DNA from 2 places in the Ramlibacter sp. PS4R-6 genome. Region 1 is predicted to be linked to the other one. Evidence: predicted binding sites of a transcription regulator. Region 1 holds the regulator's gene; the other holds the start of a gene.
The links. The regulator sigma-54, encoded in region 1, starts transcription at its own class of promoters, with help from an activator protein. The targets are predictions, from matches to a motif close to TGGCANGNAANCTGCTTT.

Region 1 (3,408 bases):
GCCGCCTGTCGGCGCGGCACCTGCAGAAGACCTACGGCAGCCGCAAGGTGGTCAAGGACGTCTCGCTCGACGTCGACAAGGGCGAGGTGGTCGGGCTGCTGGGGCCCAACGGCGCGGGCAAGACCACGTCGTTCTACATGATCGTCGGCCTGGTGCGCGCCGATGCGGGCGAGATCTCCATCGACGACCGCTCGGTCGAGCACATGCCGATCCACCGCCGCTCGCGCCTGGGCCTGTCGTACCTGCCGCAGGAAGCGTCGATCTTCCGCAAGCTCAATGTCGAGGAGAACGTGCGGGCCGTGCTGGAGCTGCAGCGCGACGAGCAGGGCGCGCCGCTGGCGCGGGCCGAGATCGAAAAGCGCCTGACGGCGCTGCTGCAGGACCTGCGCGTGGACCACCTGCGCGATTCGCCCGCGCTGGCGCTGTCCGGCGGCGAGAGGCGCCGCGTCGAGATCGCGCGCGCGCTGGCGACGCAGCCGCGCTTCATCCTGCTGGACGAGCCCTTCGCGGGCATCGACCCGATCGCCGTGATCGAGATCCAGCGCATCATCGGCTTCCTGAAGTCGCGTGGCATCGGCGTGCTGATCACCGACCACAACGTGCGCGAGACGCTGGGCATCTGCGACCACGCCTACATCATCAGCGACGGCGCCGTGCTCGCGCAGGGCACGCCTTCCGAGATCGTGAACAACGCGGACGTGCGCCGCGTGTATCTCGGCGAGCACTTCCGAATGTAGAGCGGGCACAGCAGTATGAAACAGGGCCTGTCGCTTCGCGTCTCCCAGCACCTGGCGCTGACGCCGCAGCTGCAGCAGTCCATCCGCCTGCTGCAGCTGTCCACCATGGAACTGGCGCAGGAAGTCGAGCAGATGCTCGACGACAACCCCTTCCTCGAGGTCAACACCGAAGAATCGCGCGAGGACCCGGGCCTCGGCGTGGTGGACGCGCCGCCGGCGGGCGACGACGAGTTCGGCAACCACGGGTCCCTGCACGACGACGGCCCCGACACCGACGCGCCCGCGACCGAGGTGGAAGCGCCCGACTGGGACGGCGACGGCAGCACCGAGATGGTGGCCGACGACGGCGAGTGGGGCGGCGACGCCACGCCGCGCAAGAACGGATCGTCGGACGACGACGTCGACGCGACCGAACTGGCGCACGGCCACGAGTCGCTGCAAGCCCACCTGCACCGCCAGGCGCTGTCGCTGCGCCTGTGCGAGGAAGACCGCTGCTCGCTGCAGTTCCTCATCGAGTCGCTCAACGACGACGGCTACCTCGAGGAGCCGCTGGAGGCGCTGGCGGCGTCGCTGTCGCCCGTCGACGAGGAGCAGCGCGAGGAGCTCGTGCACCGCTTCACCGTGGCGCTGCACCTGCTGCAAAGCCTGGACCCGACCGGCGTGGGCGCGCGCTCGCTGGGCGAATGCCTCACGCTGCAGCTCAAGGCCATCGAGGCGGCGGGCGACGACACGCCGGCCACGGGCGCCGCGATCCGCATCTGCGCGCAGCCCATCGACCTGCTGGCGCGGCGCGACGTCAAGCGGCTGGCGCAGGTCACGGGCGAAAGCGACGCCAATGTGCGCGCGGCCATCACGCTGATCACGCGGCTGGAACCGAAGCCGGGCCGCCGCTTCGTCGACACCGAACGCAACATCGTCGTCCCCGACGTGCTGGTGACCAAGGCCGGCCGCGGCGGCAGCCTGAAATTCCGCGTGCAACTGAACCCGGACGTGATGCCGCGCCTGCGCGTGCACGACGTGTATGCGGGCGCCCTCAAGGCGCACAAGGGCGAAGGCCACCAGGCGCTGCAGCAGCGCCTGCAGGAGGCGCGCTGGTTCATCAAGAACATCCAGCAGCGCTTCGACACCATCCTGCGCGTGTCCAATGCCATCGTCGAGCGCCAGAAGAACTTCTTCGTCCACGGCGAGCTCGCGATGCGCCCGCTGGTGCTGCGCGAGATCGCCGACGAGCTCGGGCTGCACGAGTCCACCATCAGCCGCGTGACCACGGCCAAGTACATGTCCACGCCCTACGGCACCTTCGAGCTGAAGTACTTCTTCGGCTCGGCGCTGGGCACGGAGACGGGCGGCAACGCGTCGAGCACTGCCGTGCGCGCGCTGATCAAGCAGTTCGTGGCCAGCGAAAGCGAGAAGAAGCCGCTGTCGGACAGCCAGATCTCCGAGATGCTCAAGGAGCAGGGCATCGAGTGCGCCCGCCGCACCGTCGCGAAGTACCGGGAGGCGCTGCGCATCGCCCCGGCCAACCTGCGCAAGGCCCTTTGAACGACCTGCAACTCTTCCTGCCGTGCCCGGCGGGCGTCGAGGAATTCCTCGCCGCCGAGGTCGCGCGCATCGTGTCCGGCCCCGTCCAGTCGCAGAGGGCGGGCGTGACCCTGCGCGCGTCCTGGCGTGACGCCCTGGCGCTGAACCTGCACAGCCGTCTCGCGCAGCGCGTGCTGGTGCAACTGGCGCATGCGCCCTACCGCGACGAAGGCGACATCTATGCGATCGCGGGCGGCGTCGCGTGGGAGGCCTGGTTCACGACGCGCGACAGCTTCAAGGTCGAGATCACCGCGCAGCACAGCCCGCTGAAGAGCCTGAACTTCGCCGCGCTGAAGGTGAAGGACGCGATCGCCGACCGCTTCCGCGAGAGGAAGGGCGCGCGGCCGGACGTCGACACCCAGTGGCCGCGCGTGCGCGTCTACGCGCACCTCACCGCCGACCACGCCACGCTGTACATCGACACCTCGGGTGAGCCGCTCTTCAAGCGCGGCTGGCGCGAGGACAAGGGCGACGCCCCGCTGAAGGAAACACTGGCCGCCGCGATGATCGCTGCCAGCGGCTGGGATGCGAGCGTGCCGCTGTACGACCCGTGCTGCGGCAGCGGCACCATCGTGATCGAGGCCGCGCAGATCGCCTGCCGCTACGCGCCGGGCCTGGAGCGGTACTTCGGCTTCGAGAACCTGCTGCCTTTCGAGGAAGCAGCCTGGGAGCGGCTGCGCGAGGAGGCGAAGTCGCAGCACCGCGCGTCGCCCGTGCCCATCTTCGGCAGCGACGTCGCGTTCCGCATGGTCGACTTCGCGCGGCGCAACGCCGAACGCGCCGGCGTCGACGCAGTGGTGAACCTGCGCGGCGGCGATGCGCTGCAGCGCATGCCGCCCTCGGACACGCCCGGCGTGATGCTGGTCAACCCGCCGTACGGCGAGCGTATCGAGGCAGCGGGCGTCGCCGGGCGCGAACGCGCGCAGACCGAAGGCGACGGCGATTTCTTCGTGCAGCTGGCCGCGCACTGGAAGGCGCACTACGCGGGCTGGACGGCGTGGGTGCTGACGCCCGATTTGAAGCTGCCTTCGCGCATGCGCCTGAAGGAATCGCGCCGCGTGCCGATGTGGAACGGGCCGATCGAATGCCG
Region 2 (3,408 bases), 350 kb from region 1:
GCGAGCACCACGCCTGCCGTAACGCCGTCGGTGCCCGCTGCGGCGAGGCGGTAGGCGGGCCAGTACAGATAGGGGTACTGGAAGGACTGGTAGCTGGCGGCCAGCCAGTCCTGGCCGAAACGCGGGTGCTCCGCGGTCCAGCCGAGGTAGATGTGGTGGTTCAGCGCGTCCCAGTTCAGGCCGATGTAGCCCATGGACAAGGGGATCGCCGCCAGCGCGATGGCGGCCAGTGCGGCCGTCCACGCCCATTCCCAGCGCAGGACCCAGGCGGGCGCCGCGCGCCCTTCGTCAAGCATCGGCCGCCCCGTTGACGCTGCGCCAGCAGATCTCGGCCGCGCCGGCGAACAGGGCGCCCGCCACGGCCTGCATGCCGACGATCATCAGCGACACGGCGGGGATCACCACCTGCATGCCGAAGGCGGGATCGAGCGCGCCGAACCCCGTCGCTCCCCAGTCCAGCACGATGAACAGCGACAGCAGGAGGCCGAGCACGAACAGCGCGCCGCCGACGAGCAGCCCCGTCTCCACGGTGCGCAGCGGCCTGGACCGCTCGAGCCAGGCCGGCGCCGGGACGATGCCCGAACTCACGCCGAAGTACTTGGTCAGCACGGCCAGCTGCACGAGCTGAACGCCCAGGATCACCGCCGCCGCCATGTACAGCAGCGAGTGCACCCGCGGCGCGGCGCCCGTGGGCTGCAGCGCTGCGAAGCCGAGCAAACCGCCTACGAGGAGGAACAGCCCGGGGTAGAGGAACAGCCAGCGCGGGCAGAACAGGAGCAGGAAGCGCAGGTGGCGCCAGCCGTCGCGCCAGGTGCGCAGGTGCGGCGGCCGGTCGCGGCCGTCGGGCCGCAAGGTCGTGGGCACTTCGTCGATGCGCACGCCCGCGAGCGCCGCCTTCGCGATCATCTCCGAGGCGAACTCCATCCCGGGGCTGACCAGCCGCAGCTGCTCGATGGTGTCGCGGCGAAAGCCGCGCAGGCCGCAGTGGAAGTCGCCGATGTGCGTGCGGAAGAACAGGCGCCCCAGGAAGCTCAGGACCGGGTTGCCCAGGTGGCGATGGAGGAAAGGCATCGCGCCCGGCGCGATCCCACCCTGGAAGCGGTTGCCCATGACGAGGGCCGCGCCGTCGCGCAGCCGCGCCACGAAGTCGGCCAGCGACGAGAAGTCGTAGCTGCGGTCCGCGTCGCCCATGATCACGTAGTCACCCTTCGCGGCGGCGATGCCGGCGATGAGCGCCGCGCCGTAGCCGCGCCGGGGCACGTCGATCACGCGCGCGCCGGCGGCGCCGGCCAGCGCCTGGGAGCCGTCGGTCGACCCGTTGTCGGCGACCAGCACCTCGCCGCTGATCCCCTGCGCGTCGAGGAAGCCGCGCGCCTCGCGCACGCACTGCTGCACCGTCCTTGCCTCGTTCAGGCAAGGCATGAGAATCGTCAGTTCCACGCTGGAAGTTTACGGGCGAAAAAAAAGGGGCCGGAGCCCCTTTCTTCGCGCCGTGAGGCGTTAGCCGCGGCAGGAGCCGGGCAGGTACTTCGGGTTGATCGTCGTGCCGGAGCCCGTCGAGCCGCAGACCCACTTGAACACCGGGTTGCCGATGTGCGTCGTGGAGCTCATGGCCGTCGTGTCGTCCTTGTACGGCACCAGCGTCACGACCTTGGAGTCGATGTTGGTGTCGTTGAAGCCCTGGGCTTCCACCGTGATCTCGCCGTTGGTGCCGGTGTTGACCGACTTCACGTACTTGCTCGACTGGGTCGTCGATTCGCAGCCCCAGCTGCCCGCGCCCGGGTTCGTGATCGAACCGGTCTGGTACACCTCGGTGATGGTCGTGCGGCAGGCCGACGCGGCCAGCACCACTTCCGACATCTTGGCGCGCTTGGTGTAGTCCTGGTACGCCGGCAGCGCGACGGCCGCCAGAATACCGATGATCGCCACCACGATCATCAGTTCGATCAGGGTGAAGCCCTGTTGCAGTTGACGCTTCATTTCACCTCCGGAGTTGTTGAGAGAAGCGGGCTGATCGTGCAATTGCTGTGCCAAGCCCGCAACCCGGGAAAAACCTGCCTTTGTTGGCAAATGTTGCGGGGCGGAACGCCAAATGTGGCAGATCGCGCCCCACGCGCACGACATTTTTGTCGCCCGGCTACTTGATGCAGACGGAGCGGACCATCTTCAGGCTGGTCAGGCCCATCATGATCTTCTCCATGCCGTCCATCTTCAAGGTGCGCATGCCGCTGGCCACCGCCTGCACGAAGATGTCGGCCACGCGCGCACGTTCCTGCACCAGCTTCTTGACGGCGTCGTCGGCCACCAAGAGCTCGTGCAGGCCGATCCGGCCCTTGTAGCCGCTCTTGTTGCACTTCTCGCAGCCCACCGGGTTGTAGAACTTCAGCTTCCCGTCCTGGCCGTAGTCCTTGACCCAGGTGTCGTACAGCTTCTTGGCCTCGCCCGCATAGTCCTTCTTCCACGCCTCGGTCTGGCGCAGGTCCTCGGCGTATTCGGCGATGAAGGTCTTGATCTCCTCCGGGTCGGGGTCGTACGCCTCCTTGCAGTCGCACAGCTTCTTGGCCAGGCGCTGCGCGAGGATGCCCAGCAGGGCGTCCGCGAAGTTGAACGGGTCCATGCCCATGTCCAGCAGGCGGATGATCGATTCGGGCGCGGAGTTCGTGTGCAGCGTGGAGAACACCAGGTGGCCGGTGAGCGAGGCTTCCACGCCCATGGACACCGTTTCCTTGTCGCGCGACTCGCCGACCATGATGATGTCCGGGTCCGCGCGCAGGAAGGCGCGCATCACCAGCGCGAAGTCGATGCCGGCCTTCTTGTTGATCTGGACCTGGCGCAGGCCCTTCTGCGTGATTTCGACCGGGTCCTCGGCCGTCCAGATCTTGGTGTCGACGTTGTTGAGGAACTTCAGCACCGAGTGCAGCGTGGTCGTCTTGCCCGAACCCGTCGGGCCGCACACGTAGAACAGGCCGTAGGGCTTGCTCACCGTCTTCTCGAGGCGCTCCTTGTTGATCGGCGTGAGGCCCAGCTTCTCCAGCGGGATCGGCTCGCCGGCCGCCAGGATACGCATCACGACGTCTTCGACCTGGCCGGCAGACGGGATGGTGGCCACGCGCAACTCGATGTCCAGCGGCCCGTACTTCTTGAACTTGATCTTGCCGTCCTGCGGCTTGCGCTTCTCGGAGATGTCCAGGTCGCACATGATCTTCAGGCGCGTGACCAGCGCCTGGCGGAAGTGCGCGGGCACCTCGATGTACGGCTGCAGCGAGCCGTCCACGCGGAAGCGGATGCCGGTCTTGGCCTTGCCGGGCAACGGCTCGATGTGGATGTCCGACGCCTTCATGTTGTAGGCGTCGATGATCACCTTGTTCACCAGCTTGACCAGCTCGTTGTCGGCGGCTGCGGAGACCG

Region 2: WG903_RS04335 (pilin) is a predicted target of sigma-54. The motif match lies at 2,016-2,033, and genes of this name have one in related genera.

What each region holds. Positions count from the first base shown of each region.
Region 1 is NZ_JBBHKA010000001.1:538,916-542,323, reverse strand. It holds gene lptB (LPS export ABC transporter ATP-binding protein) at 1-737, shown strand, start outside; gene WG903_RS02660 (RNA polymerase factor sigma-54) at 753-2,279, shown strand; gene WG903_RS02655 (THUMP domain-containing class I SAM-dependent RNA methyltransferase) at 2,276-3,408, shown strand, end outside.
Region 2 is NZ_JBBHKA010000001.1:888,133-891,540, reverse strand. It holds gene WG903_RS04345 (hypothetical protein) at 1-296, opposite strand, end outside; gene WG903_RS04340 (glycosyltransferase family 2 protein) at 289-1,440, opposite strand; gene WG903_RS04335 (pilin) at 1,501-1,980, opposite strand; gene WG903_RS04330 (GspE/PulE family protein) at 2,138-3,408, opposite strand, start outside.